Regions from separate parts of the Rhizobium cerradonense genome, predicted to be linked through region 2. Evidence: riboswitches for the same ligand, from Rfam matches in the RefSeq annotation. Region 2 holds a riboswitch; the other holds the start of a gene.
What was found. Region 2 has a riboswitch for thiamine pyrophosphate ahead of thiB (thiamine ABC transporter substrate binding subunit). Riboswitches for the same ligand answer to the same signal wherever they lie in the genome.
Positions count from the first base shown of each region.

Region 1: another riboswitch for thiamine pyrophosphate. It lies ahead of thiC (phosphomethylpyrimidine synthase ThiC); the one in region 2 lies ahead of thiB (thiamine ABC transporter substrate binding subunit).

Region 1 is NZ_JAQJCK010000020.1:53,406-68,735, forward strand. It holds gene PH547_RS28725 (sugar ABC transporter ATP-binding protein) at 1-1,228, opposite strand, end outside; gene PH547_RS28730 (sugar ABC transporter substrate-binding protein) at 1,390-2,376, opposite strand; gene PH547_RS28735 (LacI family DNA-binding transcriptional regulator) at 2,712-3,722, shown strand; gene PH547_RS28740 (carbohydrate ABC transporter permease) at 3,838-4,737, opposite strand; gene PH547_RS28745 (carbohydrate ABC transporter permease) at 4,753-5,688, opposite strand; gene PH547_RS28750 (ABC transporter substrate-binding protein) at 5,755-7,068, opposite strand; gene PH547_RS28755 (ABC transporter ATP-binding protein) at 7,222-8,289, opposite strand; gene PH547_RS28760 (SDR family oxidoreductase) at 8,390-9,166, opposite strand; gene denD (D-erythronate dehydrogenase) at 9,168-10,151, opposite strand; gene PH547_RS28770 (FadR/GntR family transcriptional regulator) at 10,181-10,933, opposite strand; TPP riboswitch at 11,133-11,265, shown strand; gene thiC (phosphomethylpyrimidine synthase ThiC) at 11,358-13,184, shown strand; gene thiO (glycine oxidase ThiO) at 13,186-14,166, shown strand; gene thiS (sulfur carrier protein ThiS) at 14,157-14,354, shown strand; gene PH547_RS28790 (thiazole synthase) at 14,357-15,130, shown strand; gene PH547_RS28795 (thiamine phosphate synthase) at 15,127-15,330, shown strand, end outside.
Region 2 is NZ_JAQJCK010000004.1:158,804-174,133, reverse strand. It holds gene PH547_RS11465 (thiamine diphosphokinase) at 1-106, opposite strand, end outside; gene PH547_RS11460 (MarR family winged helix-turn-helix transcriptional regulator) at 179-706, opposite strand; gene PH547_RS11455 (MDR family MFS transporter) at 921-2,456, shown strand; TPP riboswitch at 2,527-2,644, shown strand; gene thiB (thiamine ABC transporter substrate binding subunit) at 2,695-3,723, shown strand; gene thiP (thiamine/thiamine pyrophosphate ABC transporter permease ThiP) at 3,731-5,374, shown strand; gene PH547_RS11440 (thiamine ABC transporter ATP-binding protein) at 5,364-6,092, shown strand; gene PH547_RS11435 (M48 family metalloprotease) at 6,364-7,896, shown strand; gene PH547_RS11430 (RNA polymerase factor sigma-32) at 8,019-8,882, opposite strand; gene PH547_RS11425 (CarD family transcriptional regulator) at 9,292-9,864, opposite strand; gene fdxA (ferredoxin FdxA) at 10,264-10,602, opposite strand; gene PH547_RS11415 (RNA-binding S4 domain-containing protein) at 10,811-11,215, opposite strand; gene PH547_RS11410 (helicase-related protein) at 11,219-14,416, opposite strand.

The DNA.
Region 1 (15,330 bases), on a different contig from region 2:
CCACCTTCTGCTGATTGCCGCCGGAAAACGTCCTGACCGCCTGGCGGATCGATGGGGTCTTGATGCGAAGCTCGCGCACGAGACGCTGCGAATGCTCGTCCTCGACCTTGCGCAGGATCAATCCCTTGCGGGAGATCTTGGCTGGGTCCGTTATGGTGGTGTTTTGCGCGCAGCTCATGTCGAGCATCAAGCCTTGCATCTTGCGGTCTTCAGTCGCCAGGCACAGGCCCGCGGCAACCGCTTGCCTGGGCGAATGGATCGAGACCAGCTCGCCATCGATGCGGATCTCGCCGGCGGCTTTGACGTCGGCGCCGAATAGCGCCCGGACGGCTTCGGTGCGCCCGCTGCCGACAAGGCCGGCTATGCCGACGATTTCGCCCTTGCCGACGGAGAAGGACAGTTCCGGACTATGTCGCGTCACTTTCAGACCGGAAACGCCAAGCGCCTCGCCGGACACCACGCTGTCCTTGCGAAAGACGCCATGATCCGCAATCGTGCGACCGACCATGAGTTCGACAATATTCGGGATGGTCAATCCTGCAAGCGGACGGGTTATCACATGCTGGCCGTCGCGCAGGACCGTGACGTCATCGCCGACCTCGAAGATCTCCTCAAGCCTGTGGGAGATGTAAAGCGTCGTAACGCCGCGGCTTCTCAGCCGCTTCAGAATTTCGAACAGGCGATCGACCTCCTTGGAGGTCAGGGTTGCCGTCGGTTCGTCAAGGACCAAAAGCTTGCTTTCGTAGCAAAGCGCCTTGGCGATCTCGAGCAGTTGGAGCTGCGCAACGCTGAGACGGTTTGCCAGGGTCGTAGGGGCGACATCGAGGCCGACGTCGGCCAGGAGCTCGGCGGCCCTACGATTCATTTCCTTGTAATTGACCAGACCGTATCGGCGCGGAAGATGCTCGAAAAGCAGATTTTCGGCGACGGTGAGATTGGAAAGGGGATGCAGTTCCTGGTGGATGACCCGGATGCCCGCTTTGAATGCCTCCAGCGGAGAGGCCGGTTGATAGGGCTTGCCGTCAAAGGAGATGTGGCCATCGTCCGGCCTGAAGACGCCCCCGAGCAGATTGATCAGGGTGGATTTGCCGGCGCCATTCTCGCCAAGAAGAACGTGGCCCTTGCCGCGGCCAACCCGCAGGGAAACATCCTTGAGCGCCACGACGCCCGGGAAGCGCTTGCCGATCCCTTCCAGTTTCAGGATGTAGTCATCTGGTGCGTCTGACACGTCCACCTCATGGTCTATTTCGAATTCGAGATGGCCAGCCTCTACATAGCGCACTCAGAGGTGCGGAAGCGAGTCTCTCGGCGATCAACGCGCAAATCGGCTGGTAGCGGTCAGCGCCGGCCAGTGGCCGGCGCTTCTTTTAGCCCCGCGGGCAATCTCAATTATTTGAGATCCTTGGCGGTAATAAGCTTGACGTCCGTCTTGACCCAGCCGGTGAATTTTTCGCCGGCAAGTTCACGCAGACCATAGTCGATGCCCATGACCGCCATCTGCGCACCATACTGCTCGACGGTGGCAAGCATCTTGCCGTCCTTGATCAGCGGCTGTACCGGCGGGATGTTGTCGAAGCCGACAACCTTGATCTTGCCGCTCTGACCGGTCGCATCGAGAGCCTTGACGACGCCGAGAGCCATGGAGTCGTTGGCCGCCATGACGCCCTGAATATCCTTATACTTCGTCAGGAAGTTCGTCATGACGGTATTGGCTTCTTCCGTCTCCCAATGGGCAGTCTTGCTGTCGAGAAGCTGAAGCTTGCCGCCATTGACGGAGTCCATGAAGCCTTCCTTGCGCTCCTTGGCGTTGTCGGCCTCGGGGTTGCCCTCGAGGATAACGACCTTCGCACCGGGCCCGAGGTCCTTGGCGAGCGCATCGCCAGCAAGCTTGGCACCTTCCCGGTTGTCCGGACCGAAGAACGCGAGATCGATACCGGCTGCCTTCTTGGCGTCGGCGTCGAGCGGCACGTCGATGTTGATGACCTTCACGCCGGCCTTCACGGCCTTCGCAATGGGGGTAGCCATCGCCTTTGAATCGGCCGGCGCGACGACGATGATGTCGTATTTCTGCGTCACGAAGTTTTCGACGGCATCGACCTGCGCGGCGAAATCACGCTCGTCCTTCATGCCGACGGCCTTGAAGTCAAACTTGTCTTTGTTCTCCGCGGCATATTTGTCGGCGCCGGCCTTCATCTGCTTGAAGAACTCATTGGACAGAGACTTCATGATCAGGCCCACCTTGGGCTTGCTGGCCGCAAAAGCGGGCGACACGCCGCACGACAGCGCGAGCATCAAGGTGCCGGCGAGCCCGAGCTTCAATGCCGCACGCCGCGACGCACTCATCATGACGGAATCACGCTTAATAGAATTGGACATTTTCTTTCCTCCCCACCTTCTGGGCTCAGCTCCATCTGAGTTGCCAGCGGCAATGAACCGTTTCCAACATCTATTGGGTAGCAATGGCCATAAGTGTTGTCAAGACGTTGATGGAGAGCCTAAACCGGTTGAAATTTGAAATAATTATTGCTTGCAGATATGCGCTACGATGAACCGTTTCCATTGAGTGCGCATTTGCCTTATGCTATGGAGCTTAAGCGGCACAAAATTGAGATGTGCCCTTTGACTGAGACGATAGAGACCATTAGCTGGAAGCCCGGATCGGGCGCCTTTCGGTGTTCGGAAGGCGAAGATGAAGGACATGTGCTTCTGTTATGTCAAAGGTCGGAATTCGAGACGTTGCCAAGCTCGCGGGAGTTTCCACCGGAACCGTTTCAAGGGTTTTGAACGATCACCCCTCCGTGACGGATGAATTGAGAGCGCGTGTCAGGCGCATCATCGAAGAACTCGGCTATATGCCCGACCCGTCTGCAAGAAGCATGCGCAGCAAGGTCAGCCGCCTCATCGGCATCGTTATTCCGGACCTGACCAACCCCTTCTTCTCGGAACTTGTGCAATCCGCCGAACAAGCGGCGGCAGGTCATGGCTATAACATCATTGTCATGACCTCCCTTGACCACGCGGCCAAGGAGGCAGACCGCATCGGGCAACTGATGAGCCGGAAGGTGGATGGCATCATCCTCGTTCCCAGCATCGATTTCCACACGATCAAGCTGCCGAAGGGATTGCCGATCGTCGTCGTCGACCGCCTTATGCCAGGATATTCCGGCATCGCCTCCGATCACCGCCATGGAGTCCGTCTCGGCGTCGAACATCTTCTGAAGCTCGGCCATCGCCGCATCGGCTTCATTTCGGGGCCCAAACACTCCGTACCAGCCAATGATCGCCTCAAGGGCTACCTCGACGCAATGGGGCAGTCCGATGATGGCAAGCAAATACAAGGATCGTCGCTCATAGCCGAGGCGGCTTTCGACTATGAAAGCGGTCGATCAGCAGGAAACTACCTGCTTGCACGCGCGCGCTACGAGCGCCCGACCGCCATCTTTGCAAGCTCGGATCAGCAGGCGATCGGCTGCATGAGAGCGGCACATGATTTGGGAATCCCGATACCCGCAGCCCTTTCCATCGTAGGCTTCGACGGCATCCCGCTCTCCAGCATGACAACGCCGCGCCTGACAACGGTCAAACAGCCGATTCAGAAGATGGCGGCAGCGGCGGTCGCGGTCCTGTTGAACAAGCAGCCTACGCCTGGCCTCGACCATCCAATCCTGCTCGCTTGCGAGCTGTCGGAGGGAGAAACGACCTCTCCACCCCAACCCGATTAAAACGGCGTACACGTAGTCCAATGCGCTCTATCGGGACTGCGCCTGCCGGTGCATCCCTGTCTTTTGTACAGCTCAATCCAAGTTGGCTGTCGCGAAAGAGACAGCCGCTCTCCCATTATTCTTTCACAGCACCAGTCATCGACGAAACGTAGTAGTCGACGAAGAAGGAGTAGAGGATGACGACCGGCAATGAACCGAATAGAGCGCCGGCCATGAGCGAACCCCACTCGAAAACGTCGCCGCGCACCAACTCCGTCAGAACACCAACCGGGATGGTTTTGTTTTCCGACGATTGGATGAAGGTGAGCGCGTAGATGAATTCGTTCCAGGAGAGAGTGAAGGCGAAGATCCCGGCCGATATCAGCCCAGGCACCGCCAGCGGGAGGATAATTTTGACAAGGATCTGCCAGCGGCTGGCGCCATCGACCAGCGCACTTTCTTCCAGTTCGAAGGGTATCGATCTGAAATAGCCCATCAAGAGCCAGGTGCAGAACGGGATAAGAAACGTCGGGTAGGTGAAGATGAGCGCCAGCCTGGAATCGTAGATCCCGAGCTTGAAGACAATAAAGGCCAAAGGAATGAAGAGGATCGAAGGCGGGACGAGGTAGGCCAGGAAGATCAGCAAGCCGATCGAACGCGAGCCGGTAAAGCGCACGCGCTCGATTGCATAGGCGCCGAAGATTGAGGCTAAGAGCGACAGCGCAGTCGATCCGACCGCCACCAATATCGTGTTCCATAGCCAGCCCGGATACGACGTTTCAAAGAACAGGTACTTGATGTGATCGAGTGTCGGCCCCACCACCCAGAAGGGGCTGTAGTTATTGTAGTCGGTCAACTGTGCGTTCGGCTTGATGGCCGTGATCGCCATCCAGTAGAAGGGAAACAGAAGCACGAAGACGAAGACCGCCATCGGCAGATAAAGCATGACGATGCGTCGAGGCAGGCGGTTGAGATAGCCCATGCCTTCGACATTATCGGTGAGTACCGGATTGGCGGTGTTGGCTTTGGTGTTCATGAGGTTCTCCCGATCTCAGTCCTGTCCGCCTTGCTGCCATTTGCGGCGCTGCAGACCAAAGAAGCTGAACATGATGGCGGCAAGCAGGAAGGGAATCATGGCAACCGCGATTGCCGCCCCCTCGCCGAGCTGCCCTCCGGGGATGCCGCGCTGGAAGGAAAGCGTCGCCATCAGATGCGTCGCGTTGACCGGCCCGCCCTTGGTCAGCACATAGATGAGCTGGAAATCCGTGAACGTGAACAGTACCGAAAACGTCATCACCACGGCGATGATCGGCGTAAGCATCGGCAGCGTTACGTAACGGAAGCGCTGCCAACTCGTGGCCCCATCCAGGGATGCCGCCTCCTGAAGCGAAGCGGGAATGGTCTGCAGACCGGCAAGCAGGGAAATCGCCACGAAAGGGATACCGCGCCAGACATTGGCGACGATGACCGAGATGCGCGCATTGATCGGATCGCCGAGGAAATTGATCGGGCCATGGATCAGGCCGATCTTCATCAGAGACCACGAGATAATGGAAAATTGAGAATCGTAGATCCACCAGAATGCCAATCCTGACAGCACCGTTGGAATGACCCAGGGCAGCAGCACGATCGCCCGGAAAAACGACTTGAATGGCAGATGCTGATTGAGAAGCAGCGCCAGCCAGAGGCCGAGCACGAATTTCAGGACAGAGGCTACGAAGGTGTAAAGCAAGGTATTGAAGACCGTCAGCCAGAAGACGGAGTCATGGGCCAGGAATTGATAATTCTCCAGTCCGATGAAACTCCCGGCACGCCCGATCCGCGTGTCCGTGAAACCGAGCCAGACGCCGAGCCCCAGCGGATAGGTAAGAAAACAAATCAGAAAGATGGCCGCCGGCAACATGAAGAGGAAGCCGAGCATATTGTTGTTTTGCATGAGCGATCTGATCGGGCTGCGCGTGATATCCCCGGATGGCACAGTCGACATGATATTATCTCCTGATGGACAGTCGCAGCATGCCGTTGCCGGCACGCTGCAGATCTTCGCGAAGGATCAAACCTTGTAGTAGCGGTTCGCCCGGCGCTCGGCCTCTTTCATCGCATCCTCCGGCGACATCTGGCCGGTTACGGCGGCGGCGAACATGTCGACGAGCACGTAATCGGCCATCACACCTGCCGAAGCATAGCCCAGAGGACCGGCATAGCCGTTCGGGCGCAGCGTTTCCGAGGCGCGGGCATAGGGTGCGTGGACCGGATCGGCAGTCCAGACGGGGTTGTTGGCAAAGGCCTTCAAGGGTTGGCAGCAATAGGCGCTCGACCCTTGGATCCAGGCGTTCATCTGATCGCCTTCCATCATGAACTTGATATAGGCCTTGGCGGCTTCCGGATATTTGGTATGGCTGAACAGAACCAACGAGCTTGTTTGGTGCAGCTCGACGCTCTTGCCGACCGGGCCGATCGGGAAGTTTGTGGTTCTGATATCGGCGGCGATCTCGGCGAGCTTCGGGTCCTTCTTCGCCGCATAATAGACCGATACGCCGTTTGCGATCAGCGATACCTGCCCGGCAAGGAAGGCGCGGTTGTTGTTGATGTCCTGCCAGCTTTCCGTACCGGGAATGAAGGTCGCATAGAGATCCATCGCATAGTGGATGGCCGCCAGCGTTTCAGGGCTGTTGATAGTCACCTTGCCGCCTTCGTCCACCATCTTGCCGCCATGGCTCCAAAGCAGCCAATGGGCATAATTGTTGCCATCGCCCACGGCCTTGCCGTGCGGGAAGCCGGCCGGCGTGCCTTTCGCCTTCATTGCCTTGCAAAGCTCCAGGAACCCCGCGGTATCCTTGGGGAATTCGCTGAAGCCCGCCGCCTTTACGTGGCTGTCGCGATAAACGACGGCATTGCCGATCGCCGTCAACGGCATGGCGATGAACTTGTCGCCGCGGGTTGCGTAACCGCGCACGCCGTCATACCAGCCGCCGTATTTATTGCCGAGATAGTTGCCGAGTTCGGTCAGGTCGACGAGTTTGTCAGGATACTGATGAGCATCGTCGAACCAGCACATCACCATGTCGGGACCGGAACCGACATTGGCGGCGACAGCGGCCTTCGGTCGGATGTCTTCCCAGCTTTCCTTGTCGACACGAACCTCGACGCCCGTTGCCTCCGTGAACTTCTTGGTATTGGCAAGCCAGGCATCCTCGTCGCCCTTGACGAAGGGTGTCCAGCGAAGAAGCCTGAGACTTGCGCCCTTTTCGGGCGTGTAGCTGGGTTCGGTCTGGGCGAAAGATGGGCGAATGCCGAGCGGCGCAAGGCCAGCGATGCCGGCCGCGGCCGCGGATGCGGCAAGAAAGTCACGTCTCTTGAATGTCATGATACTCCTCCTTTGAAAACGGGAGCAAATCCCCCCGGCGCCCACCTTCCCGTGTGGTGGACGACGACCATCGCATCCGACCTTGCCGGATATTTCCGCACCGACGGGCGAGCAGGAAAACTCCTCTTTTTCCTGCTTCCCGCCGAAGCGGTATCAGATCGTCAATCTCCGACCGCTTTCGGCGTCGAATAGATGGACATGCGGCGCGTCGATGGAAACGCGCAGCGTATCGCCGGGTCGGGCATTGATCCGTTCCCGGAAGATGCAGTTGACATCACTGCCGCCAAACCTGACGGTCATCTGCGTTTCATACCCGGTAGGCTCGATCACGATGATTTCCGCCGGCAGACCGTTGGCGTCGAGCGCGATGTATTCCGGGCGCAGCCCATAGACGAGATCCCGGCCCTTTGCGCCAGCGGGCGGATTTGCCACCGGCAGGACAGTTCCGTCCGACGCGATGAACCGGCTGCCATTCTCCGCATCGAGGCGGCCTTTGATCATGTTCATCGCCGGCGAACCGATGAAGCCCGCGACGAAAAGATTGGCAGGCGTGTCGTAGAGATCCAGCGGCTTTCCCACCTGCTCGACGACGCCGTCATGCATGACGACGATCTTGTCGGCCATCGTCATGGCCTCGATCTGATCATGCGTGACGTAAACGGTCGTGGTGCCGAGACGTTGATGAAGCTCCTTGATCTCCGCGCGCATGGCGACCCGGAGCTTGGCATCGAGGTTAGAAAGCGGTTCGTCGAAAAGGAAGACCTGCGGATCGCGCACGATCGCCCGGCCCATGGCGACACGCTGGCGCTGGCCGCCGGAAAGCTGGCGGGGATAGCGGTCGAGAAGTTTGGTAAGGCCCAGGATTTCCGCAGCCTTCTTGACACGCATATCCATGTCGGCTTTCGGCGCGCGCTTAAGCATCAGCGAGAAAGCCATGTTCTGCGCCACCGACATATGCGGATAGAGCGCATAATTCTGAAAGACCATGGCTATGTCGCGGTCACCCGGCGCTACACCGTTGACGGCACGATTGCCGATACGGATCTCGCCGGCGGAAATGTTTTCGAGGCCGGCAAGCATTCTCAGAAGCGTGGATTTTCCGCATCCGGACGGTCCGACCAAGATCACGAACTCCCCGTCGGCAATCTCAATGTTCACACCCTTGATAACCGGGAACGCCCCGAATGATTTCCTGACATCGACAAACTCGACACCTGCCATAAAAGTCCCTCCCAGAACTTGTCACTTTCTTGGCTCTGCCGGTCATCTCCTCCTCCGAGACATTCACCGCCAGAACGCCAACCAATTCAATTTCGACGTCCTATCCCCTTCCGACGAGCGGCATCTTTGTCGCCATCACGGTCATGGTCAGGACGTTTGCCTCCAACGGAAGGCTTGCCATGTAGACGACCGCGCGAGCGACATGCTCGGCGGAAATCGTCGGTTCGGTGGCAATTTCTCCATTCGCCTGCAGCACACCGGAACTCATTCTCGCGGTCATGTCCGTTGCGGCATTACCGATATCGATCTGGCCGCAAGCGATATCGAATGGGCGTCCGTCGAGCGCGGTCGATTTCGTAAGGCCGGTGATCGCATGCTTGGTCGCGGTATAAGGGGCGGAATTTGGCCGGGGCGTTGTCGCCGAAATCGACCCGTTGTTGATGATGCGGCCGCCGTGAGGCACCTGCGACTTCATCAGTTTGAAAGCCTGTTGCGTGCAAAGAAACGCGCCGGTGAGGTTGGCCGCCACCACGCCGTTCCACTGGTCGAAGGTGAGCTCTTCGAGCGGTATCGCAGGCGCACCGCTGCCGGCATTGTTGACGAGAAGATCGAGCCGGCCGAATTCGGATTTGATCTTGCCGAAGAGGTCAGCGACCTGTTCAGGAGCCCCGATATCGCAGGCAATCGCCCGCATCGTGCCGCCAGTCTCGGCGGCGAGTTCGCTGGCTGCCTTTTCCAGCACATCATGACGGCGCCCGGTGAGGACAACGGTATAACCTTCCGCGCTCAGCGCTTTGGCGATGCTGCGGCCGATGCCGGTACCTCCGCCGGTGACAAGGGCGATCTGCGTTTTTGGTGCGATTGCGGGCTGCGCCATCTCAGATTTTCCCTCCAAGTTCATCATCGATGTGGATCCTTATGATCTCATCGAAATTGGTTTCCGCCCTGAAGCCGAGTGCCGTTGCGCGCCGCGCATCGAAATCCGTCGCCCATCCGGAAACAATCGAGCGGATTGTGGGGTCGATCTCACGGCGGATGAGCTTGACCGCCTTTTCGCCGGCAACGCGGCGCAGAGCCTCGATCTCCTCGCCAACAAGCGCGGACAGTCCGGGCATGGTGAGATTTCGGCGCGGCCCGATCTTGCTGCTGTCGATGCGTGCGGCATGGATGAAGAAGCCGACTGCGGAACGTGGGCTGGCAAACCAGTGTCGGACATTCTCGTCCACCGGCAGCACGGCTTCCTGATTGACAAGAGGCTCGCGCAGAATGTTCGAGAAGAAGCCAGAGGCCGCCTTGTTCGGCTTGCCGGGGCGGATGCAGATTGTTGGAAGGCGAATGCCGATGCCGTCGAAGATGCCGCGCCTCGAATAATCGGCAAGCAGCAGTTCGCAGATCGCCTTCTGCGTACCGTAGCTCGTCAGAGGGGTCGTGAAGAAATCATCGCCGATCTTCTCCGGAAAGGGTTGGCCGAAAACAGCGATCGACGAGGCAAAGATGACGCGGGGGTTATAGGGCTCCTTCAGCCCCTCGTGCCGGATGGCCTCGAAGAGCGAGCGCGTGCCATCGAGATTGGTGTGGTAGCCCTTATCGAAATCCGCCTCGGCCTCGCCGGATACGATCGCCGCCAGATGAAAGATCATATCCGGCCGCAAGCCGGAAAGCTTGGTGGCACTCGCGGGATCAGAAAGATCGGCCGTCATCGCCGTGGAAACGGATACAAGCGCGGCCGGAACCGGCGGCGGAACAACGTCGACAAGCGTCAACCTGTCGATCCCGCGGCCAAGCACATCTGCCTGCAGACCAATCTTCTCCACCAGCTTGCGGCCGATCATGCCAGCCGCCCCGATAACCATCACATGCATATCAGCCAGATCTCCTCATGCTCAGCGGCTCAAACCGTATTGCCGGTATTGCCGGTCGCCAGCAGAACCTTGGTCGTTTCGTAAATACGCGTCAGATGATGCCGGAACGCGTCGACGACGGCATCGCGGTCATGCCGTGCGAGAGCCTCGTAGATCGATAGATGATCGTCGTAGCTCGCTTCGATAGCGCCCGGCTTGGACATAGCGTTGCGGCGGTAATTCATCATGTAGGTGTATAGGTCAGTGACAAAGTCGGCGAGCAGCGGGTTTCCACCGGCGCGATAGATCGCAACGTGGAATTCGCGGTCGCAAATGAGGAAACGCATCACATCGTCTCCGCCAAGCCGCTGCGCCTCCAGAAGAGCCTGCAACTTTGCCAGCGTCGCATCGTCGATCCGTTCGGCAGCGTCGCCGACGACCTTGAGCTCGACATGGAGACGGGCCGCGTGAACCGACTCCAGATCGTAGCTGTCGATTGCATTGGGGGAGGCGATTGTCACCGTGATGTGGCTGAGGTCGACCTTGCAAACGCGGCTGCGGCTGCCATGCGAAACCGCGATGATACCCTGCGCGGCCAGGGTCTGGATGGCGCCGCGCACCGTTTCGCGGCTGACATGGAGAACGCTTGCCAGTTCGCGCTCGCCCGGCAACTCGTCGCCCGGCCGCAACATGTTGGTTGCTATCAGGACCATCAGCTTCTGAGCGATAACGTCACGCGCCGTCCGGCGGGCGAGACCACGCGCGATATTCGGCACCTCGGTTAAGATCGGACTTTCGTCCATCGCACCCTCCGGTCCACTGGTTGGTCCAGCAGATCAGTTTATTAAGAATGGTTGAGCAAATCAGTCAAGCCAATTTCCTCCTGTAACCGCCAATACGGACATCTTTCATCAGCCAGGCTCGGGACAGAGATATCGCTCGACGCCCGAGCCGCAATGAGAGCAAGCTTGACATCATCAGCAGCGGCCCTTTACGATCACCGACATTCACCAGGGGGGTCCCGGCAAGGGGCTGAGATACTGCTGAACAATACGGCTTTGCCGATTGTGGGCGCAGTGACCCGTTGAACCTGATCCAGTTCATACTGGCGTAGGGACGGTGCAAGCGCTCGAAGGCTTTGGATTCATGCGTGGAATCCGTGCCGGCGTCTTTCCATCATTCCGGCTGATTGACTGGGTCTCCAACTGCAATTTGGAGCCTCAAACCATGACCATTGCCGCAAAGAATCTTACCCCGACCGTCACGACTGGCCCGATGCCGGCATCGCGGAAGATCCATATTTCTGGAGATATCCATAGCGATATCCGCGTACCGATGCGCGAGATCAGCGTCCATCCGACCGCAGGCGAGCCGCCTGTCGTCGTCTATGATTCCTCCGGTCCCTACACGATAGAGGGCGCCGAGATCCGCATCGAGCAGGGCCTGCCCCAACTGCGCCGTGACTGGGTGCTCGCCCGCGGCGATGTCGAATCCTATGTGGGCCGCCATGTCCGCCCCGAGGACAACGGCTTTGTCAGCGGCGAACGGCTCACACCGGAATTCCCAGGGCGACGCCGGCCGCTACGTGCCAGGGACGGTAAAGCCGTCACCCAGCTCGCTTATGCACGGGCCGGCATCATTACGCCGGAGATGGAGTTCATCGCCATTCGCGAAAACCTCGGCCGCAAGGCCAACGCCGAAGCACTGATTCGCGACGGCGAGAGCTTCGGCGCTCATATTCCGGATCATGTCACGCCGGAATTCGTCCGCCAGGAAGTCGCCGCCGGCCGGGCGATTATCCCCGCCAACATCAATCACCCCGAAAGCGAACCGATGATCATCGGCCGGAATTTTCTGGTGAAGATCAACGCCAATATCGGCAACTCCGCCGTCACGTCATCGATGGCGGAGGAAGTCGAGAAGATGGTCTGGGCTGCCCGATGGGGCGCCGATACCGTCATGGACCTTTCGACCGGCCGCAACATCCACAATATCCGAGAATGGATCATCCGCAATTCGCCGCTGCCGATCGGCACGGTGCCGCTGTATCAGGCGCTGGAAAAGGTCGGCGGCATCGCCGAAGACCTCACCTGGGAAATCTATCGCGATACGCTGATCGAGCAGGCCGAACAGGGCGTCGATTATTTCACTATCCATGCCGGCGTACGGCTGCATTACATCCCACTCACCGTCAATCGCGTGACCGGCATCGTCTCGCGCGGCGGCTCGATCATGGCCAAGTGGTGTCTTCACCATCATCGCGAGAGCTTCCTCTACGAACATTTCGAGGAAATCTGCGATATCTGCCGCGCCTATGACGTCTCCTTCTCGCTCGGCGACGGCCTGCGCCCCGGCTCGATCGCCGATGCCAACGACGCGGCGCAATTTGCCGAACTCGAAACGCTCGGCGAGCTAACGAAGATCGCCTGGGCGAAGGATTGCCAGGTGATGATCGAGGGCCCCGGCCACGTGCCGATGCACAAGATCAAGGAAAACATGGACAAGCAGCTCGCCGTTTGTGGCGAGGCGCCTTTCTATACGCTCGGGCCGCTGACGACCGATATCGCGCCGGGCTATGACCACATCACCTCGGGCATCGGCGCTGCCATGATCGGCTGGTTCGGCACGGCGATGCTCTGCTACGTCACGCCGAAGGAACATCTTGGCCTGCCCGATCGCAATGACGTCAAAACAGGTGTCATCACCTACAAGATCGCCGCCCATGCTGCCGATCTTGCCAAGGGGCACCCGGCCGCGCAGGTGCGCGACGATGCATTGTCGCGCGCCCGCTTCGAGTTCCGTTGGGAAGATCAGTTCAACCTGTCGCTCGATCCCGACACCGCCCGCAGCTTCCATGACGAAACCTTGCCAAAGGAAGCCCACAAGGTTGCGCATTTCTGCTCGATGTGCGGCCCGAAATTCTGCTCCATGCGGATTTCGCACGACATCCGCGCCGAAGCGCAGAAGGAAGGGCTGGACGCGATGGCGGCGAAATACCGTGAGGGCGGCGATCTCTATATGCCGATCGACACCCCAACCCATAAGGCAGACTGACATGCGTGTCCTTGTGAAGGGGGCCGGCGTCGCCGGCCTCACGGTCGCACGCGAATTGCACGCCCGTGGTGCGAAAGTGATCGTCTTCGACCCGCACCCAAACTTCGCTCGCGCTGCTTCCTGGCTCGCCGGCGGCATGCTCGCGCCTTGGTGCGAGCGCGAAAGCGCGGCTGAGACTGTGCTTAAACGCGGCCTCGATGCCGCCGATCGGTGGGAAGCGATCCTGCCGGGCAAGGTCGTCTGCAACGGAACGCTGGTCGTCGCATCGACCCGCGACCATGGAGAGCTGAGGCGATTTGCCAGCCGCACGACAGGTCATCAATGGGTGGAAGAGGACGACATTGCTTCACTCGAACCCACTCTCGCCACTCGCTTCAGACATGGCCTGTTCTTTCAGCGTGAAGCTCATCTGGATCCTCGCCAGGTGCTGCGTGCGTTGAAGGAGTTGCTGTCGGCAGAGGGCGTCGTCTTTACCGACGAAGATGTGAGCGAAGACGATTTCTCCGATATCGTTGATTGCACAGGTGCTGCCCGCATCGGGCAAAGTCGCGATCTGCGCGGCGTGCGTGGCGAAATGCTCTATCTGCATACGGAGGAGATCACGCTCGCCCGGCCCGTCCGCCTGCTGCATCCACGCTTTCCCGTCTATATCGTCCCCCGCGGCGAGGGTCTGTTTATGGTCGGCGCGACGATGATCGAGACCGAATTCGACGGCCCGATCACTGCGCGCTCGATGATGGAACTGCTGAACGCAGCCTATACGCTGCATCCAGCCTTTGCGGATGCCACTATCGTCGAAACCGGCGCCGGCATCCGCCCTGCCCTCCCCGACAATTTTCCGCGAGTAATGCGGGAAGGCAAGGTCACATACCTCAACGGTCTTTATCGCCACGGTTTTCTGCTGGCGCCGACAATGGCGGCAGAAGCCGCCGATCTCGTCTTTTCCGAACGGACGACGCAAAGGAGTTTCCAATGCACCTGATCATTAATGGCGAAGCGCAGACGATTGCCGCCACGACGCTTTCGCAGCTTTTGGCCGCCCTCGACTACGAAGGCGACTGGCTGGCAACCGCCGTCAACGGCGAACTCGTTCATCGCGAGGATCGCGACGGACATATTCTGGTCGACAACGACAGGATCGAGATCCTGACACCCATGCAAGGAGGCTGACCATGCTCGATCTCTACGGAAGCCAAATCGGGTCGCGACTTCTTCTCGGCACCGCGCGCTATCCCTCGCCAGCAGTCCTCGCCGAAGCGGTCAAGCGATCAGGGACCGAGATCGTCACCGTATCGTTGCGCCGCGAAGCGGTCGGCGGTCGCAACGGTGGCGCATTCTTCGACATGATCCGCGCGCTCGACGTTCGCGTTCTTCCCAACACGGCCGGCTGCCATGGCGTATCGGAGGCGGTGCTGACCGCCAAGATGGCCCGCGAAGTGTTTCGAACCAACTGGATCAAGCTGGAGGTGATCGGCAACCACGATACGCTGCAGCCGGATGTCTTCGCACTCGTCGAGGCGGCGCGCATTCTCACCGGTGAGGGTTTCGAGGTCTTTCCCTATACGACGGACGATCTGGTCGTCGCCGAACGTCTGCTCGAAGCCGGATGCCGGGTGCTGATGCCCTGGTGCGCCCCGATTGGTTCTGCGGCAGGCCCCCTCAATCTTTCCGCACTTCGATCCCTGCGGGCACATTTTCCCGACGTGCCGTTGATCGTGGACGCCGGTATCGGCCGACCTTCGCATGCTGCTGTTGTCATGGAGCTCGGCTTCGATGCCGTACTGCTGAACACCGCGGTTGCCGGCGCCGGCGACCCTGCCGCAATGGCGGAAGCCTTCGCCAAGGCGATCGACGCCGGCAGGCAGGCGTTCGGCGCCGGTATGCTGGAGCCGCGCGACATGGCAGTGCCTTCGACACCCGTAATCGGAAAGGCGGTTTTCGCATGAAGCTCGATCCTTTCTACCTGATCGTCGACAGTGCCGCATGGATCGAAAGGCTGGTGCCACTGGGTGTCAAACTGGTGCAACTGCGCATCAAGGATCGCACTCTGGCCGAGATACGGGCAGACATCCGCCAGGCAAAGGCGGTCTGCGCCGCCCACGAATGCCAGTTGATCATCAATGACTACTGGCAACTTGCCATCGAG
Region 2 (15,330 bases):
CGCCATCTGCCGCAATGAAACGGCTGCCCGCGACCGCCGCGCGCAGCCGGTCCGTCAGGCGAAGCTCGCCGCCAAGAAGGATGGTGAAGGTGGTGGATTGGCTCATGTGCCAAGCCCATAGCGCAAAGACGCGTCCTAAGGGAAGAGCGCTGTTGGCAAGAACGGCGGTGTCAGCCGTTCAGCCGTCTGTTTCCTTGATGCGCGCCTGGAAAACCCGCTCGTAACCGCTGACGAACCGATCGAACAGCAGCGAGAAAGTCTCGATGTCCTCGGTCGACCAGTCGGCAATGATGCTCTCGATGACCGAAAATTTCTGCGCCTGGATTTCGGCGAGCAGCCTTTGGCCCAGCGCGGTCAGCACGACCACGATGCGACGCGCATCCGCCTGCGACGCCTTGCGGCGCAACACGCCGCGGGCGACCATGTCAGCGACGATGCGGCTTGCCCGCGATGGATCGATGCGCAGGATTTCGGCGATGGTCCCGACCGTGACTTCGCCGGCCTCTTCCGCGCGCCTTACGGCATCGATGACGTCGAGATGCGAAAGCTCCAGGCCCGGCGCAACGTTCTGGATGGCAAGCCGACCGATCATGCGGCGGCCGGTCATCAGGCGCATGCGGGTCATCACCTGCCCGATGCGCAACCGGTTTTCATCTTCGGGCAAGGGTGAGGCTTCAACTTCTCGTGTGTTCGTCGCTGATGTCATCATTCCAACATATCAGAGACGGATAGGAATTAAAATATGCAAACAGCATTCACTTGCCATTGACAGTTATATGCTGATAGCACATATATTGTTCCGGAACATTCGCTTTCGAAGACCTGTCCGAAAACGCCATGTTCCGCATTCAGGAACCGGGGCGTTCCCATGCGTTCGGTCGAGCGCATAGCGTTTCGGGCAAGCTCGGATTTCTCGTTCCATGGATATGCAGACCACGCCCACGCCACTTGTGGCGGATCATCGCCGCCGGCTGATTCTCTTCTTCTTCCTGATGACCGCCATGTTCATGGCAACCCTCGACAACCAGATCGTATCGACGGCACTTCCGACCATCGTCGGAGAATTCGGGCACTTGGAACGCTTCGGCTGGATCGGCTCGGCCTATCTGCTGGCCCTTTCCGCCTCGATGCCCGTTTACGGCAAGCTCGGTGACCTTTTCGGCCGCAAATATGTGATGATGACCGCGATCGCGATCTTCACCATCGGTTCGGCGGTCTGCGGCCTTGCAATATCGATGAATACGCTGATCGCCGCCCGCGTGCTGCAGGGCCTTGGCGGCGGCGGCATTCTGGTCTCGATCTTCTCCGTCAACGCCGATCTCTTCGAACCGCGGGAACGCGCCCGTTATCAGAGCTATTCCAGCCTGGTGCTGATGGCTTCCGGCGCCATCGGCCCCGTTCTCGGCGGCACGATGAGCGACCTCTTCGGCTGGCGCTCGATCTTCCTCGTCAACGTGCCGATCGGCTTTATCGTTCTGGCCGGCCTCGCCTTCATGCTCCCGTACCGCAAACCCGCCCGCAAGCCGAAGATCGACTATGCCGGCGCGCTCCTCCTTGCGCTGACGACCACCAGCATCGTGCTTGCCGCTGACGGCACGGAGCTCTTCGGCTCATTGCTTTCGCCGCAATGCCTCGGGATCACCGCCTTCGGCGCGCTCTGTGCGCTGGCCTGGGTTTTCGTCGAACGTCGCGCGCCGGAGCCGATCGTGCCGATGACGCTGTTCCGCAACCCGACCTTCGGCCTGCTGCTGATCATCTCGGTCACCAGCGGCGCGGTGGCAATCGGCATGGTCAATTATTTCGCGCTCTTCCTGCAGACGACGACCGGCCTGTCGCCATCCATGGCGGGCCTGCTGTTCATCCTGTTGACCGGCGGCATCGTCTGCGGTTCGCTTTCGGCCGGCCGGCTGATCTCGATGAAGGGCCGCTACAAGCCCTTCGCCATCGCCAGCGCCGCCTGCAGCACCATCGCCTTCGCCACGCTGGCGCATGTTCACGCCGGCACGCCGATCGTCTTCATCGGCGCCCTGATGCTGCTGCATGGCATCGGCATCGGCCTGGCACAACAAGTCCCGGTCATTGGCGTGCAGAATGCCGCAGCCAGCCGCGACGTCGGTGCCGCCACCGGCGCCGTGACGCTCTCGCGCATGGGCGGCGCCTCGATCGCCATTTCCATCTACGGCGCCATCATCGCCGCCAAGCTCGGCAATATCGGCGTTTCCATCCCCGGTGTCGCCAATATCGAGGAGCTGACGCCGAAGATGATGGCGGCCCTGCCGGACGCCACGCGCGAAAGCGTTGCCAATGCCTATGCGAGCGCCTTCAGCCCACTGTTCATGACGGCCGCCGCCATCTGTTTCCTCGGCCTGTTGACGGCGATCTCATTGAAGAACGTGCAATTGCCCGGCGCCGCCAAGAAGCTCGACAGCCAGGCGGCTGCGCACGCGGCCGAGTAAAACGAACGTACTGCAATCGACAGGGGAATCATTCCCCTTGTCATCGCTTCGTCACAGGAATAAACCTGCCAACGCTCTAACGGGGTGCCTTATGTCTTTCGAAGACATCTGGCTGAGAGGCTTTCACCGGCCAACCCGCGGAACCTGATCCGGCTAACACCGGCGGAGGGATTAGACGCGTGACAAAATCATGGCGCCCTTTTCCCGTTCAAAACGAAACCAACGAGGAGGCGCTGTCATGCCCAACCGATCGCTATTGTCACTGTTTACCGGCTTGGCTCTCGCCGCCGGCGCAACGCTTTTCGCCGCAGAGCGCGCCGAAGCTGCGGACAAGACGCTCACCATCTACACCTATGAAAGCTTCACCGCCGACTGGGGTCCGGGCGCCAAGGTCAAGGCCGCCTTCGAGAAAACCTGCGGCTGCACGGTCAATTACGTCAGCGTCACCGACGGCGTGGCGCTGCTTTCGAGGCTGAAGCTGGAAGGCACGGGCACCAAGGCCGACGTCGTTCTCGGCCTCGACACCAACCTCGTCGACGAGGCAAAGGACACCGGCCTGTTCGATGCCAGTGGCATCGACACGTCCAGCCTGAAGGTTCCGGGCGATTTCAAAGACGACGTCTTCGTCCCCTATGACTACGGCCATTTCGCCGTCGTCTACGATACGCAGGCGGTCAAGAATCCGCCAAAGAGCCTGAAGGATCTGGTCGAGGGCGATCCGTCGCAGAAGATCGTCATCGAGGACCCCCGCACCTCGACGCCGGGCCTCGGCCTGCTGCTCTGGGTCAAGTCGGTCTATGGCGACAAGGCGGCCGATGCCTGGACGAAGCTCAAGGGCCGCATCCTGACCGTCACCCCCGGCTGGTCGGAAGCCTATGACCTCTTCACCAAGGGCGAGGCACCGATGGTGCTCTCCTATACGACGTCGCCGGCCTATCATATGGTCGTAGACAAGACCGACCGCTATCAGGCGGCCGCCTTCTCCGAGGGCCACTACATCCAGATCGAAGTTGCCGGCCTGATCAAGTCGTCGGCGAACAAGGAGCTTGCCCGCGACTTCCTGAAGTTCATGGTTTCGCCCGGCTTTCAGGACACCATCCCGACCAATAACTGGATGATGCCGGTCTCGGCGACGTCCGAGCCGCTGCCAGATGCCTTCAGCAAGCTGGTCGTCCCGTCAAAGACCTTCCTGATGAGCCCCGATGTGGTCGAAAAGAACCGCAAGGCCTGGATCGACGAATGGCTGGCCGCCACCAGCACCAATTGATGCCGAGATGCTGCTGACGGCGCCGGAGAAAAGACATGCCATCGCCGGCGGGGCCTTCAGCCTCGCCGGTATCGTGTTTTTCATCGGCCTTGCCATCGTCACCCTGCTTGCCGCCGGCATCGAATCCGCCGACGGCAATCCGCTTGCCGATCCCTATCTTCTGCGCGTGCTGCGCTTCACCCTGCTGCAGGCAACGCTGTCCACCCTACTTTCTGTCGCCCTCGCCATTCCGGTCGCCCGCGCGCTGGCGCGGCAGCCTCGCTTTCCCGGCCGGCTCTGGCTCATCCGCCTGATGGCCGTTCCCATGGGCCTGCCGGTGCTGATCGGCGCGCTGGGCCTGCTCGGCATATGGGGGCGTCAGGGCGTTCTCAACCAGCTATTGACGGGGCTCGGCCTAGCGCAGCCGGTCAGCATCTACGGGCTGACGGGCATCCTGCTGGCGCACGTCTTCTTCAACCTGCCGCTCGCCGCCCGCCTGATGCTCGCCGGGCTGGAACGCGTGCCGGCGGAATATTGGCTAATGGCCGGTGGCCTCGGCATGCGCCCCGCCTCCGTCTTTCGTTTCATCGAATGGCCGGTGCTGCGCGGCCTCATTTCCGGCATCGCCGGCCTGATCTTCATGCTCTGTGCCACCAGCTTCACGCTGGTGCTGATCCTCGGTGGCGGCCCGGCCGCGACCACGCTCGAGGTGGCGATCTATCAAGCATTGCGCTTTGATTTCGATCCCGGCCGCGCCGTAGCCCTGTCCCTGCTGCAGATCGTGGTGACCGCCGCCATTCTCGGCGCCATGGCCTTGCTTCCAGCGCCGGACGATCACGGGCTGACGGCAGGCCGCGCCGTGCGGCGCATCGATGGAACAGTGCCCGCCGCCAAACTGGCCGACAGCACGCTGCTCCTGCTCGCCACCCTATTCATCGGCCTGCCGCTCGCCTCGGTGGTCGTCACCGGCCTCAAGGCAGATCTTCTGAGGCTCGTCAGCCAGGCGATCTTCCTGCAGGCAGCCTCGACCAGCCTCGCAATCGCGCTTGCCGCCGGCATTCTGGCGGTTCTCATCTCCTTCGCCATCATCCGCGCCCGCGCGGCGATAGCGGCCGAACGCCGGAAAGCGCCGGGCCTGCGCGCCCTCGCCTTCGCCTTGAGCGGCACGTCCTCCCTCGTCTTGCTGGTGCCGCCGATCGTGCTGGCGACCGGATGGTTCCTGGCGCTGAGGCTGTTTGGCGATCCCGCCCGATTTGCGGCGCTTCTGATCGTCGCCATCAACGCCCTGATGGCGCTTCCCTTTGTCATCCGCGTCATCGAACCGGCCCATGCTGTCCATCGTCGCCGCACGGAACGTTTGGCCGCAAGCCTCGGTCTTCAGGGCCTCGCGCGGTTGCGGCTAGTGGACTGGCCCGGCCTGCGCAAGCCGCTTTTTACGGCGCTCTCCTTCGCCATGGCGCTGTCGCTCGGCGATCTCGGCGCCGTCGCTCTCTTCGGCTCCGATAGCCTGGTGACACTGCCTTGGCTGGTCTACAGCAAGCTCGGCAGCTATCGCACCAACGATGCGGACGGACTTGCTTTCATTCTGGGGCTGATATGTCTACTCCTGACTGTCGCCGGCACGGCCGGTCAAGGCAGGCATGAGGACGAAGGCAGGCGGAATGACCGATAATCAGCGCACGGGACAACGGGGCATTATGATGGCCGGCGTCGAATTGCGGCTCGGCACCCATGATTTCCGCTTCGATTGCGAATTGCCGCAAGGCCGGATCATCGCCATCACCGGCCCGTCCGGATCGGGCAAATCCACCTTCCTCAATCTGCTCGCCGGCTTCGAGACGCCCGACCGTGGCCGTATCATGCTTGCCGGGCAGGATGTCACTAGGCTGCATCCCTCCGAGCGGCCGGTATCGCTGGTTTTCCAGGATAACAACCTCTTTGCCCATCTCGATCTCTTCACCAATGTCGGGCTTGGCATCAGCCCGTCGCTGAAACTCTCGGTGGACGACCGGCAAAGGATTTCGGGAGCCCTGGCACGCGTTGGGCTTGCCGGCTTCGATAGACGCAAGCCCGGCACCCTTTCCGGCGGCGAGCGCCAACGTGCGGCCTTCGCACGGGCGCTGGTGCGCGACAAGCCGATCCTGCTGCTCGACGAGCCCTTCGCCGCGCTCGATCCCGGCCTGCGCTCCGGCATGGCGGAGCTTTTGTCCGAGCTTCACCGCGAAACTGGCAATACGGTGCTGATCGTCTCGCACGACCCGGCTGAAGTTCGCCGTCTTGCCGATCATGCCGTCTTCATCGATGGCGGAACCGTTCCGCTTTCAGCTCCCATCGAGCGTTTTTTGACGCAAGACGGCATTCCGGCACTGACCACATTTTTGCAACATTGAATGCGACGCAGCATTTTGCTGCCGGTTTTGCCTTAATTTCGTCGCGGCGGACGGCTGAAAGTCCTGGCATATGCTTGCCAAAATACAACGCTGCCACATTTAAACGGAGTCTCGCTATGCAACTGCTGCCGAAATCGGCTACAGCAAAGGGCAGAGACCACCCGGACGAACTCAGGTCCGATCGGAGTGGATGCAACCTTTGACGAAACGCGGCGATGATCTGCCTAGTCATGATCAACCGGGTTCGGCGTCCGGCCGGCATGGCAGTAAGATGAGTGGGACACAGGCACTGAAGCAGAGCGACTACGCAGGACGAAGGATCAGCAGGACTGTCGCGGCCCATGCGCGCCGCTTGGCCCCCATCCTCATTGCCGCGGCGGTGCTCAACGGCTGTCAGTCGGTGCTGGATCAATCCTACCAACCGAATGTTTCGCCATCGTCCAGCCCGCAGATCGTTTCCGAAGTGCAGAAGAACGATCCGCGCGCGCAGATGGGCGCCCGTGAGCATCCGCGCATTCTGGCGAGCTATGGCGGCGAGTATAAGGATGCCAGGACCGAGCGCCTGGTCGCCCGCATCGCCGGCGCACTGACCAGCGTGTCGGAAAATCCGCAGCAATCCTATCGCATCACCATTTTGAATTCGCCGTCGATCAATGCCTTCGCGCTGCCCGGTGGCTATCTCTACGTCACGCGCGGCCTGCTGGCGCTTGCAAACGATGCCTCGGAAGTCGCCGCCGTGCTGTCGCATGAAATGGCGCACGTCACTGCCAATCACGGTATCGAGCGCCAGAAGCGTGAAGAGGCCGAAGTCATCGCCAGCCGCGTCGTCTCCGAAGTTCTGTCGAGCGATCTTGCCGGCAAGCAAGCCCTCGCCCGCGGCAAGCTGCGTCTTGCCGCCTTCTCCCGCCAGCAGGAGCTGCAAGCCGACGAGATCGGCATCCGCACGCTTGGCCAGGCCGGCTACGATCCCTATGCGGCAGCCCGCTTCCTCAATGCGATGGAAGACTACAGCCACTTTATGACGGCCAATTCCGACGCCGACCAGAGCCTCGACTTCTTATCGAGCCATCCGAGCACGCCGCAGCGCATCGATCTTGCCAAGATGCATGCCCGTGAATTCGGCGAGGAAGGTAAGGTCGGCGATGCCGGCCGCGATTATTACCTCAACGGCATCGACGGCCTGCTTTATGGCGACAGCCCGGAAGAAGGCTATGTGCGTGGCCAGACCTTCCTGCACGGCGGTCTCGGCATTCGCTTCGATGTCCCGCCCGATTTCCACATCGACAACAAGGTCGAGGCGGTCATGGCGACCGGCCCCGGCGATATCGCCGTCCGCTTCGACGGCGTGGCGGACAATCAGAATCAGAACCTGACGAATTATATTTCCAGCGGCTGGGTCACCGGTCTCGATCCCTCGACCATCCGTGCCATCACCGTCAACGGCATGGAGGCCGCCACCGCGCGCGCCTCGGCTGATCGCTGGGATTTCGACGTCACCGTCATCCGCGACCGCTCGCAGATCTTCCGCTTCCTGACGGCCGTGCCGAAGGGCAACACGACCGCCCTGCAGCAGACGGCCGACGTGCTTCGCTCAAGCTTCCGGCACATGACGCCGGAAGAAGCCTCATCACTGAAGCCACTGCGCGTGCGCGTCGTGACGGTCAAGACAGGCGATAATATCACAACGCTCGCCGCCCGCATGATGGGCACCGACCGCAAACTCGATCTCTTCAAACTGATCAACGCCCTGCCAACGGGCGCAAACGTCGCGCCCGGCGACAGGGTCAAGATTATTTCCGAATAATTGGATCGCGCATCTTCGCCCCAGCACGAAAAGGCCGCGCACAGCGCGGCTTGAGGGCGTTATCGAGAAAAGCTGCCTTTTTGCTGGCACCTGATCCTTCCCCCATGGGGAGAAGGTTTTTATCAAGCGTAACTCGCCATACGCGGATCGGCGTCGACCAGAGCGCTGCGGAGTTTTTCCATGGCGCGGCTTTCGATCTGACGTACGCGTTCCTTGGAAATGCCGAGATCAGCGCCCAGCTCCTCCAGCGTCGCACCATCCTCCACCAGGCGACGGGCGCGGATGATCTTCATTTCACGCTCGTTGAGGTGCTTCAAGGCGGAAGCCAGCCAGACTCGGCGGCGCTCACCATCGATCATGTTGGAGACCTGTTCGTCGGGCAGAGGCTCGTCGCTGATCAGGAAATCCATGCGCTCGGCGCTTTCGGCGTCACCGGAAATCGACGGCGCCTGCAAGGATGCATCATTGCTGGAGAGGCGCGCATCCATGGTCTGCACATCGGCAAGGCTGACGCCGAGGGCGACGGCGATTTCTTCATGGATCGACTGCACCGTAACGCCGGTATTGCCCCGGGCGAGCTTGGCCCGCAAGCGGCGAAGATTGAAGAACAGCGCCTTCTGCGCCGAGCTCGTGCCTCCGCGCACGATCGACCAGTTGCGCAGGATATAATCCTGGATCGAAGCGCGGATCCACCAGCTTGCGTAGGTCGAGAATCGTACTTCCCGTTCCGGTTCGAACCTTGCCGCCGCCTCTAGGAGACCTACATAGCCTTCCTGTACAAGGTCGCTCATCGGCAAGCCGAAATTGCGGAATTTGCCCGCCATCGAAATAACGAGGCGCATGTGGGCTGTGGCGATCTTGTTGCGAGCGCCGCGGTCGTCGTGATCCTTCCAGCGGATGGCGAGGTCGTGCTCTTCGTCCCGGCCGAGATAGGGAGCGGCCATCGCGATCTTAATCATACGCCGATCTGCAGACATATTCTTCATATGCATATCCCCTAATCCTGCCCCAAAATCGTCTCTGTGCTACGGTCAACGGAAAAGACAGCAAACATCGCTTCCCGACATCGCTGCGCGGGTGAAAATCTATGAATGGAATGCAATTGGAGGCCGATCTCCGGATATCCGACGATCGGTGTTACGGGTCTAATTCGGCTTCTCCGAAATGACCTGGCGAAGGAAATGACTTCCGATCGCCGGGAAATTTCCAATCAAAACGCATGGGGTCCGGTCCTCGTGAACGTTAAGGGAAACGGCTGGGCGAGAAACTCTGATAACGAGAAAGCGCGCACCAGCCGCAAATACGAAACCTAAACGCATCAGACCAAAAAAGGTTCCAAAGAAAAAACCCGGCTCGAAGGCCGGGTTTTTTGACGTGGTATGTGAGCTTCCGGTCTTATGCGGCTTCGTCTTGGGAATCGTCTTCTTCGACGACCTTGCCGCGCTTCGGGCCCTTGTTCAGATTGACTTCGACGAGGCGAACGGCCTCGGTCTCGGACATCTTGTTGACGGCGGCGATTTCGCGCGCCATGCGATCGAGCGCAGCTTCATAGAGCTGACGTTCGGAGTAGGACTGCTCCGGCTGGTTCTCGGCGCGATAGAGATCGCGAACCACTTCGGCAATTGAGATCAGATCGCCGGAATTGATCTTGGCATCATATTCCTGGGCGCGGCGCGACCACATGGTACGCTTGACGCGAGCCTTGCCCTGAACAACCTTAAGCGCCCGATCGACGAAATCAGTCTCGGAAAGCTTACGCATTCCGATGCTCATGGCCTTGGCCACGGGCACCTTCAGACGCATCTTGTCTTTTTCGAAGTCGATTACAAAAAGCTCAAGCTTCATGCCTGCGACTTCTTGCTCTTCAATCGCGGTAATCGTACCAACACCGTGAGCGGGGTATACGATCGATTCGCCGGTCTTGAAGCCATGGCGTGCTGCTGAAGGTTTTTTCTGCTGGATCGTCATTCTTTTCAAAAACTCCCTGTTACGCACCCAGCGTGAGCCGGGGCCGGGTCAGTCAGGCCCGGTTGAGACGGAAGCACCGTCGGGGTGACTTCATCCTGGTCCAGCCAGACGCGTGCAAAAAGAAATCCGTTCATCGCGATCCCAGACCCGACAACTCAAAACGTTGATATGTCAAGGAAACCGCGTACGGATTTGTTACTTGCTTTCGTGATGGTTTGGGGCACGCGAAATGCCGCAGTGGATCAGTGTGAGGAAGCTATCACAAAAATCTGACTAAATCAATAATTTGCTTTACGCACACCAAAACGGCCACGTCGACCGCTCCGGCGGCCAACGGCAATGATTCATCTTTAAGCGTTATCGACTACACCTTTATCGAGGGCCTGTCACGGCCCTCAATCAGTCACCCGAACCAGGGTTGGTCGAGAAATATTTCTCGAACTTGCCCTGTTCGCCGTCCATTTCCTTGGCTTCCGGGAGAGGATCGCGCTTGACCGTAATATTCGGCCAGATCGAGGCATAATCCGCGTTGATTTTCAGCCACTTGTCGAGGCCCGGCTCGGTATCGGGCTTGATCGCCTCGGCGGGACATTCCGGCTCGCAAACGCCGCAATCGATGCATTCGTCGGGATGAATGACGAGAAAATTCTCACCCTCGTAGAAGCAGTCGACGGGGCAGACTTCCACGCAATCGGTGTATTTGCAGCGAACGCAATTGTCGGTCACGACGTATGTCATGAAGCACTCCAGGGATGTCTCTCGTTTTCCGCGGATGCGCAACCTGGAACGTCACGCTTTTCCCTCGGAAGCCGGCGGACAGGCGTATGCGCTATGCGCAGGCATGCCGACCGGCTGGTTACCAGCGGGTTGACCGTGAGGTATCGACTTTGCCGGCCAATTTCAAGGGATAAACAGTCCCAAAATCATGGAGTTCGAGCAGAGTTTTCTAATCATCCTCGGAGGTCAGCCGGTCTATAGCTCGCCGGTCGCGTTTCGTCGGCCGTCCGCTGCCCGGCGCGCGGAGCGCCTGCTCGAAGGGAGTGAGACGTTTTGTCTCATCTGGCGGCGGCGTCAGATCCTCATAAAGCAGCTTCGCTTCTTCAAAGGGACCTCTGCGCTCGCCCGGCTGACGCACGATCAGGACGACGTCGCGCCGCTCGAGCGAGAGCTCGATCCGGTCGCCTGCCTTGACGCCGTAGCTCGGCTGGACGACCCGCTCGCCATTCACCCGCACGCTGCCGTTCTGGACATAGACCTGCGCCAGCGAGCGGGATTTTACCATGCGGGCAAAGAACAGCCACTTGTCGATGCGCTGGCGCGAACCGGAAGATGGCTGCTTTTCGTCCGTCATGGCCTATTTCTTCATCTGCTCCTTGAGGGCAGCGAGCTTGGCGAAAGGAGAATCCGGATCGATCGGCTTTTCCTTGCGCGGCGGCTTGGCCTCGAAGCGCAGCGGCTGCGATGCGCCGCGATTGTTGCGGTCGTTCCGATCATTGCGATCGTTACGCTCTTTCCGGTCACCCCGGTCGCCGCGATCCTGGCGGTCGTTGCGTTCGGAACGATTGCCCTGATGCTGCGGACGGCCGCCGTCGCGATTGCCGCGCGGTCCTCGGTTGTCGCCACGGGCCTCGCGCCCTTCGCGATTATCCCGGCCCTCGCGGTTGCCTTCGCCGTTCGCCTGCTGCTCGCCACCGCCGTTGCGGCGATTACCCTGGTGACCGCGCCCCTCGCCCTGATGGCCGCGACGATCGCCATGGCCGCGTCCACCCTGGCGCTGCTGGTTATCGCTGCGTCCGCCAAGACGCCAAAGCAGAACCGGCTTCGGTTCGACCGGCTCGGTGGCGGCGACATCCGCACCCGGACCCGGCAGCTCGGCTGTAGCCTCAGAGGCTTCCATTGGCTCGGCAGCGGCGGCAGGCTCAGCAGGAGCTTGCGCTGCGGGAACCGCATCCTGTGCGGCGGTTTCGCCTTCGGTAGCCGGCTCATCGCCTGCGCCATCGGCATCGTCGTGATCGGCCTTCTCTGCGACGGTTTCCGCAACCTGCGCCGGAGCAGGTGCCGAGGAGGTATCCTGCTGCGAAAGGAAGGCTGCCGCATCTTCGGCCTTCACCGCGTCGGCCCGATAGCCGAGACCCTTCAGGATCTCTTCCATATCTTCCAGCGTTGCGCCGAGAATGGAGAGCATCGCGGTCGTCGTCGTGAAGCGGCGGCCGTCATAGGCGCCTTCCGGACGCGACGCCTGCCCAGGCTTCCACTGCAAGAGCGGACGAATAATATCCGCTAGCCGCTCGAGAATGTCGATGCGCACCGCCCGCTTGCCGAGGAAGCGGAAGCCGGCGAGCTTATAGAACATGCGCTCGAAAGTCGGATCGGTGACCACGGACGTACGGCCCGCCGCCAGAACCGGGATCAGGTCGCCATAGCCCGGCTTGTCGAGGCCGTCGTTCTTCAATGCCCAAAGCAGGGTGATGAGCTCGGCCGGAGCCGGCTTCAGCAGAGCGGGCACGAAAATGTGGTAGGCGCCGAAGCGGACACCGTAACGGCGCATCGAGGCGCGCGCGTCCTGGTCCAGCGATTTCACCTCTTCCGTGACGTCGCGGCGGAAGAGCACGCCGAGATTTTCGACGAGCTGGAACGCCAGCCCCTTGGCAAGACCCTGCAAATCTTCGGCGCGCGACAGATCGTCGAGCGGCTTCAGCACCGTGCTGATATGATGATTCACGAAGCGCTCGATGCGCGCGGCGACATGATCACGCGCATTGCCCGTCAACTGCTCGTCTGCGAGCAGGATGACGCGCGGACGCATGACGTGATCGCTGCCCGACAGCCGCGCCACGGGATCGCCGAGCCAACGGACGAGGCCATCCGCACTGATCGCCAAATCGCTGTTGCCTGCCGCATGGATACGGGCGGCGCGCGCCTCGAATTCCAGCGCCAGCGCCTTCTGCGAGGCCGTCTGGACAGCCTTGGCGTCCGGCCCCTCGGTTCCCGCGATAGGCGTGAACCGGAATCCGGTCAACTGTCCCACATGATGCCCCTCAACGAAGACATCCCCATTCACACTGATTTCAGCTTCCAGCATCGCATTCTCTCTCAGGCGCTTCATGAGCACAGATGTCCTGCGATCAACAAAGCGTTTCGTCAACCTCTCATGTAACGCGTCAGACAATCGATCTTCGATTTCCCGCGTCTTTTCTTGCCAGTGTGTCGGATCGGCAAGCCAACCGGGCCGGTTCGACACATAGGTCCAAGTCCTTATCTGCGCGATTCGCGCCGAAAGCGTGTCGATCTCACCGTCCGTCCGATCGGCGCGATGCACCTGCTCGGCAAGGAAGTCCTCTTTTACCGTGCCATAGCGCACAAGGTCGGAAAAGAGGGTGGCGATAAGATCGGCATGCTGGGCGGGCGTAATCCGCCGATAATCCGGAAGCGCGCAGGCTTCCCATAATTTTTCGACCCGCGCCGGATTATTGGCGAGATCGGAAATCTCCAGATCGCGCGACAGATATTCCAGCGCCTGCTGATCGACCGCCGGCAGTGCCCGCGTCAAGCCCTGTACGCGCGGTGCGCTCTCGAGGCTCGCGCGCAGCGAAGCGATCGAGGAGAAATCGAATTCCTTGGTGCGCCATTGTAGCACTTTAACCGTATCGAACTCGTGACCCTCAATGCGCCGTACCAATTCGTCGTCGAAGGGATCCACCTGGCCCGTTACGCCAAAAGTGCCGTCCTTCAGATGACGACCGGCGCGGCCGGCGACCTGGCCGAGTTCGCCCGGATTGAGATTGCGGAACTGATAGCCGTCAAACTTGCGATCCTGGGCAAAGGCGACGTGATCGACATCCAGATTGAGCCCCATGCCGATCGCATCGGTCGCCACGAGATATTCGACATCGCCGGCCTGATAGAGCGCGACCTGTGCGTTGCGGGTACGCGGGCTGAGCGCGCCGAGGACAACGGCGGCACCGCCGCGCTGGCGACGGATGAGTTCGGCGATGGCATAGACTTCGTCGGCGGAGAAGGCGACGATCGCTGTGCGCTGCGGCAGGCGGGTGATCTTCTTCTGTCCGGCATAGAAGAGATGCGACAGCCGCGGCCGCTCAACGACGGTGATCCCCGGCAGGAGCTGCTCAAGGATCGGCCGCATCGTGCCGGCGCCGAGCAGCAGGGTCTCGTCCCGCCCGCGCAAATGCAGGATACGGTCGGTGAAGATATGGCCGCGCTCCAGATCGCCGGCGAGCTGCACTTCATCGATCGCGACGAAAGAGGCCCGCGTCTCACGCGGCATCGCTTCGACGGTGCAGACGGAATAGCGCGCATTGGGCGGCGAGATCTTTTCTTCGCCGGTGACCAGCGCGACATACTGAGCCCCGACCTTCTCGACGACACGCGTATAGACCTCGCGCGCCAAGAGCCGCAGCGGCAGGCCGATGACGCCATTGCCGTGCGCCACCATGCGCTCGATGGCATAATGAGTCTTGCCGGTATTGGTGGGTCCGAGCACCGCGGTCACGCCGCGTCCGCTCAGGATCATTGGCTGCGAAGTCTGAGTCATAGGTCCATGCATGGGCGAGAAACCACTGTCTTCCGATCAGCAAGGTCCCCAGGGAAGAGAAGAAGAGATGACGACCATATGTGACAAAGGCAAGACCTGAATGAAAAAACAACGGCTAGAATATGCGATTTTATCTTTGGCCGTCTCAACCGAAAGCTACATTCTCTCTGCATCCAAAACGAGTCCGGGTGAGTCGAGAACAGCTTGAGAACGAATCGGCGACGAATCGCTGACTCCGCCATGTTCCCTTTGTGTTCACCACTATATATGGATTTCGATTTACAAACCGCCACCAGATAGTGAATCGCATTGGGACTCCTTTTTCACGTGAATCAGGAGCCATCACGCGAATCCGGCGAACCAGCCTTCCCGTTTGGAAACATGGTTAACCATCTGTAAATTCCGCAATTTTCCGAGATAAATATCGAGAACGGCTCTGAGTTAAGATTCGGGCCAAAGCCGGAACGAATCGGCGACGAATCGCTGACTTTCCACAATTCCGCATTTGTTCTCCACAACATCTAGTGCCTTCTCCGGCGAAATGCCCAGGACTCTGCAGGGTTGAAGCGCCAAATCACGTCGAATCGTGGATTGCAATTAACTTTTGAGCGAAACGTAATATGAAAAGTCCATAATCTCTCGCATTGATTGCAATCGTTAACTTTCCGACCAAAGCCGGAACGAATCGGCGACGAATCGCTGATTATGTCGTGTACTGTATTTGTTCACGGCTAGATATAGCGTTCGGAGGGGAAGCTCATCCAAAGGGAGGATGATGTGACGATATGGGTAGCGAAAAAATTCGCCGGCATTAACCATTTCGACCGAGGAATTACCACTTTCCGGCGATAAGGCCTAAACCTTCCTCGCCGAAAGGGGTAGGTTCTCCGAGGCCACAATCCCTGCCGCCGTTA